One region of the Streptomyces sp. AM 4-1-1 genome, then DNA from elsewhere that is predicted to be linked to it. Evidence: riboswitches for the same ligand, from Rfam matches in the RefSeq annotation. Region 1 holds a riboswitch; each other region holds the start of a gene.
What was found. A riboswitch is a leader RNA that binds a small molecule or an ion and turns the genes downstream of it on or off. The one in region 1 is predicted to bind cobalamin.
Positions count from the first base shown of each region.

Region 2: another riboswitch for cobalamin. It lies ahead of PZB75_RS04985 (cobalamin biosynthesis protein); the one in region 1 lies ahead of PZB75_RS01165 (ABC transporter ATP-binding protein).
Region 3: another riboswitch for cobalamin. It lies ahead of metE (5-methyltetrahydropteroyltriglutamate--homocysteine S-methyltransferase); the one in region 1 lies ahead of PZB75_RS01165 (ABC transporter ATP-binding protein).

Region 1 covers NZ_CP119145.1:245,843-249,107, reverse strand. The annotation lists gene PZB75_RS01170 (beta-ketoacyl-[acyl-carrier-protein] synthase family protein) at 1-1,171, shown strand, start outside; cobalamin riboswitch at 1,270-1,456, shown strand; partial or broken gene PZB75_RS01165 (ABC transporter ATP-binding protein) at 1,511-1,720, shown strand; gene PZB75_RS01160 (PRC and DUF2382 domain-containing protein) at 1,875-2,837, opposite strand; gene PZB75_RS01155 (adenosylcobinamide amidohydrolase) at 3,130-3,265, shown strand, end outside.
Region 2 covers NZ_CP119145.1:1,202,127-1,205,391, reverse strand. The annotation lists gene PZB75_RS04990 (cobyric acid synthase) at 1-679, opposite strand, end outside; gene PZB75_RS04985 (cobalamin biosynthesis protein) at 676-1,656, opposite strand; cobalamin riboswitch at 1,818-1,952, opposite strand; gene PZB75_RS04980 (hypothetical protein) at 2,197-2,442, opposite strand; gene PZB75_RS04975 (inorganic phosphate transporter) at 2,481-3,265, opposite strand, start outside.
Region 3 covers NZ_CP119145.1:6,748,298-6,751,562, forward strand. The annotation lists gene metE (5-methyltetrahydropteroyltriglutamate--homocysteine S-methyltransferase) at 1-1,820, opposite strand, end outside; cobalamin riboswitch at 1,996-2,183, opposite strand; cobalamin riboswitch at 2,311-2,499, shown strand; gene PZB75_RS28680 (CoA-acylating methylmalonate-semialdehyde dehydrogenase) at 2,699-3,265, shown strand, end outside.

The DNA.
Region 1 (3,265 bases):
CCACGACACCGAGACCACCTGGAACGGCGTGTGCGCCGGGGTCTCCTCGGCCCACACCGTGCCGGAGCTCGACGGATGCGTGGTCGACTTCGCCTGCACGGTCGACGACACCGGCCTCGACGCCCGGATCGGCGGAAGGACCGCCTTCCGGATGGGGAAGTACGTCAAGTTCGCCGTCCTCGCGGCCAGGGAGGCGGTCGCGGACGCCGGACTCGACCCCGCCGACTGGGACGGCACCCGGGTCGCGGTGGTCGTCGGCACCAGCAGCGGCGGCTCGGCCGGACTCACCGCGCAGGCCGTCACCCTCGACCGGCGCGGCCCGAGCGCCACCTCACCGTCGGGCATCCTGCTCACCATCCCCAACATGCCCGCGGCGGAGATCGCCATCGACATGCGGGCCACCGGCCCCAGCCTGGCGCCGTGCACCGCGTGCTCGTCCGGCGTCACCGCGCTGTCCGTCGCCCGCGACCTGCTGGTCACCGGCCAGTGCGACATCGCGGTCGCCGGGGCCACCGAGTCGATCATCTACCCGGTCGCCATGACGGGCCTCGCCCGCTCCGGCGCCGCCGCTCCCGCGGACGGCGACCCGGCCGGGCTGTGCCGCCCGTTCGCCGCCGACCGCCGCGGACTGGTCATGGGTGAGGGCGCCGCCATCATGGTGCTGGAACGGGCCGACGACGCGCGCGCCCGGGGCGCGGCCCCCCGCGCGCTGCTCGCCGGTACGGGCGCCACCACCGACGCCCACCACCCGACCAGCCCGCTTCCCTCGGGCGCCGTCGCCCAGGCCGCGGTCGAGTCGGCGCTGCGTGACGCGGGGTGGCGGCCGGAGGACGTCGAGCACGTCAACGCCCACGGGACCGCGACCCCGATGAACGACGCGACCGAGGCCGCCCTCATCAGCCGGGTCTACCCGCACCGGCCGCCCGTCACCGCCCCCAAGGGCGTGCTCGGCCACTGCATGGGGGCGGCGGGCGCGATCGAGGCCGGGCTGACCATCCTCACCCTTCAGCACGGCGTCGTACCACCGATCGCGAACCTCGACGCGCCCGCGCCCGAGTTCGACCTCAACTGCGTCACCAAACAACCGCTGAGGCAACCCGTCGGACGGGCCGTCAGCCACTCCTTCGGATTCGGCGGACACAACGCCGTACTGGCGCTCCAGCGTCCCTGAACCGGGTCGACGGGCCACGGAACGGGGGCGGAACGCCGGGCCACCGGCCTGGCGTACTGCCCCCGCGCACACCCCCGCCGGGCGGTCATCGACCGCGTGACAGTTCGCTAAATGCTGGTGAAGCCCCATGCGGGGGTCAGGAAATCCGGTGCGAGTCCGGAGCTGACGCGCAGCGGTCAGGGGACGGGCGGGGCCAAGGCCACTGGGACGCCCACGGGTTCCCGGGAAGGCGCCTCCTCCGTGTGAACCCGAGTCCGAAGACCCGCCGGCGGCCGCGCCCGGGACCGGACACGGCACACGGACACCAGGCTCCGCGCACGAGCCGTGGGACGCCGGGGAACTGCCGTCGTCGCGCCGCACGACCCCAACAGTCTCCCGGCGGTGTTCTGCGAGCGGATCGTCGTCACGGAACAGGGCCGGGTCGTCGCGGGCGGTGTCCCCGCACGAGGTGATCACCGCGGAACCCATCGCGGACGTCCACCGCGTGACCGCGGCGGTCCCCCGGACCGGTTGGACGCCCGGCCCTCGGTGCGCTTCCTGCCCGGGCGGGGCCACGCGGCGGACCTGAGAGGCCGCCCCGGCGCCCGCGCACGGGCCGGTGCCGGGGCGGCGAACACCCCGGCACCGGCCCACGGGGTGAGGGGCGGACCCTGCGGCCCGCCCCTCACCCGGTGTGTGTGACTGTCCCCGCCGATGCGGAGGGTCAGCGGCGACGACCGCGGCCGAACTCGCCGCCCGCGTCCTTGCCGCCCTTCTCCGAGCCGTCCGCGTAGTCGACCTGCTCCTTGCGGACCTCGGCGGAGACCTCCTTCTGTTCGGTGACCCGGTCGGTCTCCAGACGCACCCGTTCCACCGGCACGGCCTCCTTGCGGACCGTGGCACGCTCCGCGTGCAGCGTGACCTCCACGTCCTGCTCGCCGATGTCCGACGCCCGGGTCGACTTCTCGTCGCCCCGCAGAGGTTCACGGACCATCCGCACCTCTTCATGGCTCACGGGCACCGTCCTGGTGACGTTCTCGGTCACCACGTACTTGCGCAGATGCGCCTTGCCGCTCTCGTACTCCTCCGTGCCGACGCGCAGCTGCTCCTCGGACCGGATGACCTCCTCCTTGCCGCCCATGCCGGGAGCCGACCGCTCCGCTCCCGCCCCCGCCATCGGACGGGACATGGCGGACGCGTCCGCGTTCCGGTGCTTGCCCGTACCGGCCGGATCACCGGCGGTACGCGCGGTACCCGCCGCTCCGGCGCCCGCTCCGGCGCCCGCGGCACCCAGAACACCCGCGCGGGACGCGTCGGGCGTCCCGGTGCCGGTGCCGGACCGGTCGCCGAGCTTCGTCGTGCGGTTCCGGGTCAGTCCGTAGTGCCGGTAGAGCTCTTCCTCCTCCGAGACGGACAGATGCGCGTCCGCGTCGACCCTCGGGGCGTCCTTGACGCGGTCCTTGGGATGCGAGATGTGCAGGTCGGAACCCGACCGCCGGGCCCCGGAGAGCGGTACGAAGCTCTCCTTCATGCCGAACAGACCGGTCTTGACCGTGATCCAGTCCGGCTTGCCGGTGTCGTCGTCGACGTACACCCGCCCCACATTTCCGATCTTCTCCCCGTCACTGTCGTAGACCGTCAGGCCGTCGAGCTCTCCGGAATCCGTGAAACCGTCAGCGGCACCCATGACCGATTCCTCCTCGCCCGAGCGCGTCCTGTGGGTGAGTCCCCCAGGGGAGGCGCGCCCGACTTCCATCGCGCCTCACCCCGTAGGACCGTGCAACCGCCGGGCACCGGAGGACGGCCTCCGGCGGACCCGCCAGGTGCGGGGACGCCCATCACGGCCCACCACCGCGCGCCTGCGGCCGCCGCCACCCGCACTAGGCCGTTCGAGTGAAGCGAGGGGATGGTGACGGGGCCGTGGGCGCGGGCAGCGACGGTCACCGGCCCGGCCTGGGAACGGGTCCGGTGCGCCCCATATGATCGGCGGGCCGTTGCCCGAACCCGTGCCCAGGGAGTGCGCCATCACCGACGTACGGACCTTCCCGCCCCAGCGGCGCGGCGAGCTGCTGGGGCGGCACGAGGGCGGCGTCGGTCTGCACCACCTCGTGTGGC
Region 2 (3,265 bases), 960 kb from region 1:
AGGGCAGCACCCCGTACGTCCGGCGGCCGGTGAGTTCGCGCAGCATGTCGAGGCCGGGTTCGAGGAGCGACACGTCACCGCGGAACTTGTTGACCAGGTACCCCGCGATCAGGGCCTGGTCCTCGGCGCCGAGCAGTGCCGTCGTACCGAAGAACGAGGCGAAGACGCCGCCCCGGTCGATGTCGCCGACGACGACGACCGGGAAGCCCGCGGCCCGCGCGACGCCCATGTTCACGATGTCGGTGCGCCGCAGATTGATCTCGGCCGGGCTGCCCGCCCCCTCGCAGATCACGGCGTCGTACGTACCCCGAAGCTGCTCCAGACAGTCCACGACCGTGCCGAACAGGGCCTCCTGACGGCCTCCGTGATACCCGCGCGCGCTCATCTCGCCCACCGGCCTGCCCAGCAGGACGACCTGGCTGGAACGGTCGCCACCGGGCTTGAGGAGCACCGGGTTCATCAGCGCGGTCGGCTCGACGCGGGCGGCCTGCGCCTGCATGGCCTGGGCGCGTCCGATCTCGGCGCCCTCGCGGGTGACGAACGAGTTCAGCGACATGTTCTGCGCCTTGAACGGGGCGACCTTCACCCCCTGGCGCACCAGCCAGCGGCAGATGCCCGCGGTGACGACGCTCTTGCCCGCGTCCGACGTGGTTCCGGCGACCAGCAGTCCGCCGCTCATATGGATGTCCGTCCCGAGGAGAGCCGGGGGCGGGCGGTGGTGCGCCGCCCCGCGAGGAGCCGGCCGGCCACGCACACCCCGAGGGCGAGCACGGTCACCCGGCGCGAGAGCCGCACCGCGCGTTCGATGTCGGGCACGCCGACGGGGCGGCCGGCGCCGCCGTTGAGCACGGGCCGGTGCTCGACCCGGCCCGCGTAGGAGAGGGTGCCGCCGAGCCGGACACCGAGCGCGCCCGCGAAGGCGGCCTCGACCGGACCGGCGTTGGGACTCGGGTGGCGGCCCGCGTCCGCGCGCCAGGCGTGCGCGGCGGCGCGCGGACGGCCGCCCGCCACCACGGCGAGCGCGGCGGTGAGGCGGGCGCCGGGCCAGCCCGCGACGTCGTCGAGGCGGGCCGACGCCCAGCCGTACCTGCGGTGGCGCGGTGACCTGTGCCCCACCATGGCGTCGAGGGTGTTGACGGCACGGAATCCGACGAGTCCGGGCACCCCGGCCAGCGCGCCCCACACCAGGGCGCCGACGACGGCGTCGGAGGTGTTCTCGGCGACGGACTCCACGACGGCGCGGGCGATCCCGGGCGCGTCGAGGGACTGCGGGTCGCGGCCGCACAGGTGCGGCAGCCGCTCCCGGGCCGCCTCGACGTCCCCGGCGGCCAGCGCGGCCCCGACGGTACGGGCCTCGCGGCCCAGCGAGGTGCCGCCGAGCACGGACCAGGTGGCGGCGGCGGTCAGGGCGACGGCGGCGACGGGACGGTCGCGCACGGTACGGGCGGCCAGCGCGGCGGCCCCGGCGGCGCCTCCGGCGCAGACCAGGGCGTGCAGCGCGCCCCGGCCCCGGTCGTCGCGCCACAGCCGTCGTTCCACAGCGGCGGCGGCCCGCCCGAACACGGCGACCGGGTGCCCGCGGCGCGGGTCGCCGAGGAGCAGATCGCCGGCCAGACCGGCCGTGGCGCCGTACGCGAAGATGCGATCGGCACGCATGGGTTCAGACCGCCGTCACGCCTCGGTGGATCGTCGTACGGGGGTCTCGGGCGCGGGAAGCGCTCGGGCCCGCGGGGGCGGGGGCCGACGCACGGCAGCCAGGCATGGCGTTATGTCCTCACTCAGGGTCCGCGCCCTGGTTCGACGTGACCGGCGACGCAGAGTCTCCTGGCTCCCGGATCGGCGGTTCCCCCGGTCTTCCGGCCCGCTCGCGCGAACCGTGACTTCCGGTGGATGGGGGACCGCTCCCCGGTGACAGTGGCGGGACCGCGCCGGATTCGCACCGGACTTCCTCTGCTGTCGCCGTAAATGGCTTCGGCAGTCCACCACGCTCCGAGAACACCCGTCAACCTGCCGTTGACCTGCGACGGCGCAGTGTGCGAAGACGCACATCGGACCGGCCGCGGGGGAGTGCGGCCGGTCCGATGGAGGGTGAGCGCGCAGAGGGGCGCTCACCCCGGTGGTCAGGTGCGGTCGGAACCGCGGCCGGTCCCGGCGGGCGGCGTGTGCCGGGCCCGGACCTCGGGGCGTGCGCCGGGCTCAGGCGACGATCAGGAAGATCCCGTACGCGACCGCCGCCGCGCACAGCCCGAAGCAGGCGTACGCGCCCGCGCGCGCCGCGACGAGGGAGCCGCCGGAGCGTTTCCCGTCGACGCCCGGCGCCGTGGGCTCCGGCCGCTGCTTGGCGAGGCCGACGATGCCCAGGGTGAACAGGCCCACCAGGGCGACGGTGACGACGAGGGAGACGCCGAAGACGGTGCCGAGAGCGGCCCAGTCGATGTGCATGGTGCGGTGTCCTTTCTGCCGCTGGTGCCGGGGCGGTACTAGACCGTGGCGGGGCGGGCCGGGTCGGTGGCCGCCGGGGCCGGCGCGGGGGCCGGGATGGTGGCCTTGAGTTCGGCGGCCAGGACCCCGGCGGTCGGCGGGGGGCTGACGGCGGCGATGGCGGTGGTGACGACGCCCGCGGGCTCGGCGGCCGGGTCCTCGGGGGCTGCGCCCGAGGGAGCGACGTCGCCGTGGCCGACCGGACGGCGGCGGGACAGCGCCCAGATGGCGCCGGAACCCGCGGCCAGCAGCGCGGCGACCACGACCACACCCCAGGTGCCCTGCTGCGTCAGGAACTCCGCGCCCGCGCCCACCAGACCGGCGGCCGGCAGGGTCAGGCCCCAGGCGACGAACATCCGGGTGGCCGTGGACCAGCGGACCGCACCGCCCCGGCGGCCGAGGCCCGCGCCCATCACGGCACCGGAGCAGGACTGTGTGGTGGAGAGGGAGAAGCCGAGGTGCGAGGAGGCCAGGATGACGGTGGCCGCGCTGGTCTGCGCGGCGAATCCCTGCGGCGGCCGCAGTTCGGTGAGGCCGCTGCCCATGGTGCGGATGATGCGCCAGCCACCGAGATAGGTGCCCAGCGCGATGGCGGTCCCGGCGGCGACGATGACCCACACGGGCGGGTTGGAGCCGGGGGAGAGGACCCCGCCGGTGACCAGCGCGAGCGTGATGATGCCCATGGTCTTCTGGGCGTCGTTGGTCCCGTGGGCGAGTGAGACGAGACCGGCCGAGGCGATCTGCCCGGCGCGGTAGCCCTTGGCGGCGGCCTTCTCCTGCGCCC
Region 3 (3,265 bases), 6.5 Mb from region 1:
CCGTTCGCCTCCAGGTCGTCGACCTCGTCGCGCAGTGCCAGGGCGACCTGCCGGGCGGTCTCCCCGAGCGGCTGGTCGTCGCGGACGAAGGACCAGGCGAGCATGGTGACCGGACCGGTGAGCATGCCCTTGACCGGGCGGTCGGTGAGCGACTGGGCGTACGCCGTCCAGCGCACCGTCATCGGTGCGGGGCGGGAGATGTCACCGGCCAGGACCGGCGGCCGGACGTAGCGGGTGCCGTACGACTGGACCCAGCCGTGCTGGGTGGCGAGGTATCCGGTCAGCTGCTCGGCGAAGTACTGCACCATGTCGTTGCGTTCGGGCTCGCCGTGCACCAGGACGTCGATGCCCGCCTTCTCCTGGAAGGAGAGCACGTCCCGGATCTCGGCCTCGATGCGTGCCTCGTACCCGGTGTGGTCGATGCGCCCGGCGCGCAGATCGGCGCGGGCGGTGCGCAGTTCGGTCGTCTGCGGGAACGAACCGATGGTGGTGGTGGGCAGCAGCGGCAGTCCGAGGTGGGCGCGCTGGGCGACGGCGCGCTCGGGGTACGGCTGCGAGCGGCGGCCGTCGGCGTCGGTGACGGCGCAGGTGCGGGCGCGCACCGCCGGGTCGTGGGTGAGGGCGGAGCTCTCCCGGGACGCCAGGTCGGCCCGGTTGGCGGCGAGTTCGGCCTTGATGGAGTCCGTACCGTGCGTCAGGCCGCGGGCCAGCACGGCGATCTCGGCGGTCTTCTGCCGGGCGAAGGCCAGCCAGCGGGCGATCTGCGGATCGATGTCGTGCTCGGCGGTGGCGTCCAGCGGGACGTGCAGCAGCGAGCAGGAGGCGGCGACGTCGACCCGGTCGGCGAGACCGAGAAGGGTGCCGAGCGTCGCCAGCGACTGCTGGTGGTCGTTGATCCAGATGTTGCGGCCGTTGACGACGCCCGCGACGAGCCGCTTGCCGGGCAGACCGCCCGCGGCGGCGAGGTCGTCGAGGTTGGCGGCGGCCGGTCCGGTGAAGTCGAGGGCGAGGCCCTCGACCGGCGACTTGGCGAGCACCGGGAGCGCTTCGCCGAGCCGGTCGAAGTACGAGGCGACCAGCAGCTTGGGCCGGTCGGTGAGCGTGCCCAGCGCGTTGTAGGCGCGGGAGGCCGCGTTCAGCTCGGCCGGGGTGCGGTCCTGGACCAGGGCCGGCTCGTCGATCTGCGTCCACTCGGCGCCCGCCGACCGGAGATCGGCCAGGACCTCGGCGTACACGGGCAGCAGCCGGTCCAGCAGGGTCAGCGGTTCGAAGTCGGCCGCGACACCGGGCGCGGGCTTCGACAGGAGCAGATAGGTGACCGGGCCGACCAGCACCGGGCGCGCGGTGAGGCCGAGGGCGAGTGCTTCCCGCAGCTCGGCGACCTGCTTGGTGGAGTCGGCGGTGAACACGGTGTCGGGGCCCAGCTCGGGCACCAGGTAGTGGTAGTTGGTGTCGAACCACTTGGTCATCTCCAGCGGCGCCACGTCCTGGGTGCCGCGGGCCATCGCGAAGTAGCCGTCCAGCGCGTCCGAGTCGACCGCGTCCCGGTGCCGGGCCGGCACCGCGCCGACCATGACACTGGTGTCCAGCACGTGGTCGTAGTACGAGAAGTCGCCGGTGGGCACCTCGTCGGCGCCGTCGGCGGCGAGCTGCCGCCAATGGGCACCGCGCAGTTCGGCGGCGGTGTCCCGGAGGGCGGTCGCGGTGACGCGGCCCTTCCAGTACCCCTCGACGGCCTTCTTCAGTTCGCGGTTCTGGCCCTGTCGGGGGTAGCCGTACACGGTCGCTCGTGCCGCCGCGGCTGCGGGCTTGCTGGTCACGGAACTCTCCTTCGCGAGTATGTGCCTGGGTCGACCCGGGACGGGACGAGGGCGCGAAGGGGTGACGGAACCGACGGGCCGCGGCTCGATGTCGCCCGAGCATGCCCGTCCGTGTGTGCGCCGACCCGCCCTCGAGGTCACCGGAATCACCGCGCACGAGGCCGTGCGCGGGCAGTGGCAGGTCTTCGGACTCGTGGGCACGTCCGCCCGAGGGCGGACACCTAGCGGCCGTCGCTTCCCAGGTCCCGTACGGGCCCAGTGCTCGATGACGGCGGTCGTTCCCACTCACCGCTGCGGGGCAGTCCCGGATTCCCACCGGGTTCCCTCTTACGACGCATCCCGTCTGGCGGACGGGGCGAACCAGCTGCACCGCCACCCTAGGCGCTCGCACCCGCCCCGAACACCTCTGCCCGCATGCCGGACGCCGAAATGAGACAACCGATGTCCCCGCCCGGCCGGTCCGCGGCGGGTGGGGTGGACTTACTAGGACGTCCAACTATATGTTCGTGGCCAAGGCCCGCGGTGCAGGGAAGCCGGTGCGATTCCGGCGCGGTCCCGCCACTGTGACCGGGGAGCACGTCCTCGCAGGAAACGCCACTGACGAGCGAGATGTCGGGAAGGCAGGAGGACGCGCGCCGATCCGGGAGTCAGGATACCGGCCGCGGGGTGTTCCGTGTTTTCCACGAGGATGGAGCAGACACGCATGGCACCGGTCCATGTTCCCGGCCCAGGCGAGCACGCCCGCAGAGCCGCAATTCCCACGCCCTGACGGCCACTTCGCCCCTGCGTCCACGAAGCGGCCGACGGCGCGCCCCACAGCGCGCGCCGCGGGTCCGCCGTGCCATCCCCGGATCACACCCTGACGAGAGCAGGCTCCCATGGTCCGAGAACTCACCCACTTCATCGGCGGCAAGCACGTCGCCGGAACGTCCGGCGCCCACGGCGACGTGTACGACCCCAACACCGGCCGGGTACAGGCCCGCGTCCCGCTGGCCGACCGCGCCGAGACGGAGGCGGCGATCACCGACGCCGCCGAGGCCCAGAAGGAATGGGGCGAGTGGAACCCGCAGCGCCGCGCCCGCGTCCTGCTGCGCTTCCTCCAACTCGTCGACGCCGAACGCGACTCGCTCGCCCGGCTCCTCTCCGCGGAACACGGCAAGACGGTCGCCGACGCCCACGGCGACATCGCCCGCGGCCTCGACGTCGTGGAGTTCGCCGCCGGCATCCCGCACCTGCTGAAGGGGGAGTTCACCGACAACGCCGGTACGGGCATCGACGTGCACTCGCTGCGCCGCCCGATCGGTGTCACGGCGGGCATCACCCCGTTCAACTTCCCGGCGATGATCCCCCTGTGGAAGGCCGCGCCCGCCATCGCCTGCGGCAACTCCTTCATCCTCAAGCCGTCCGAACGCGACCCGTCCGTGCCGCTGCGGCTCGCCGAGCTC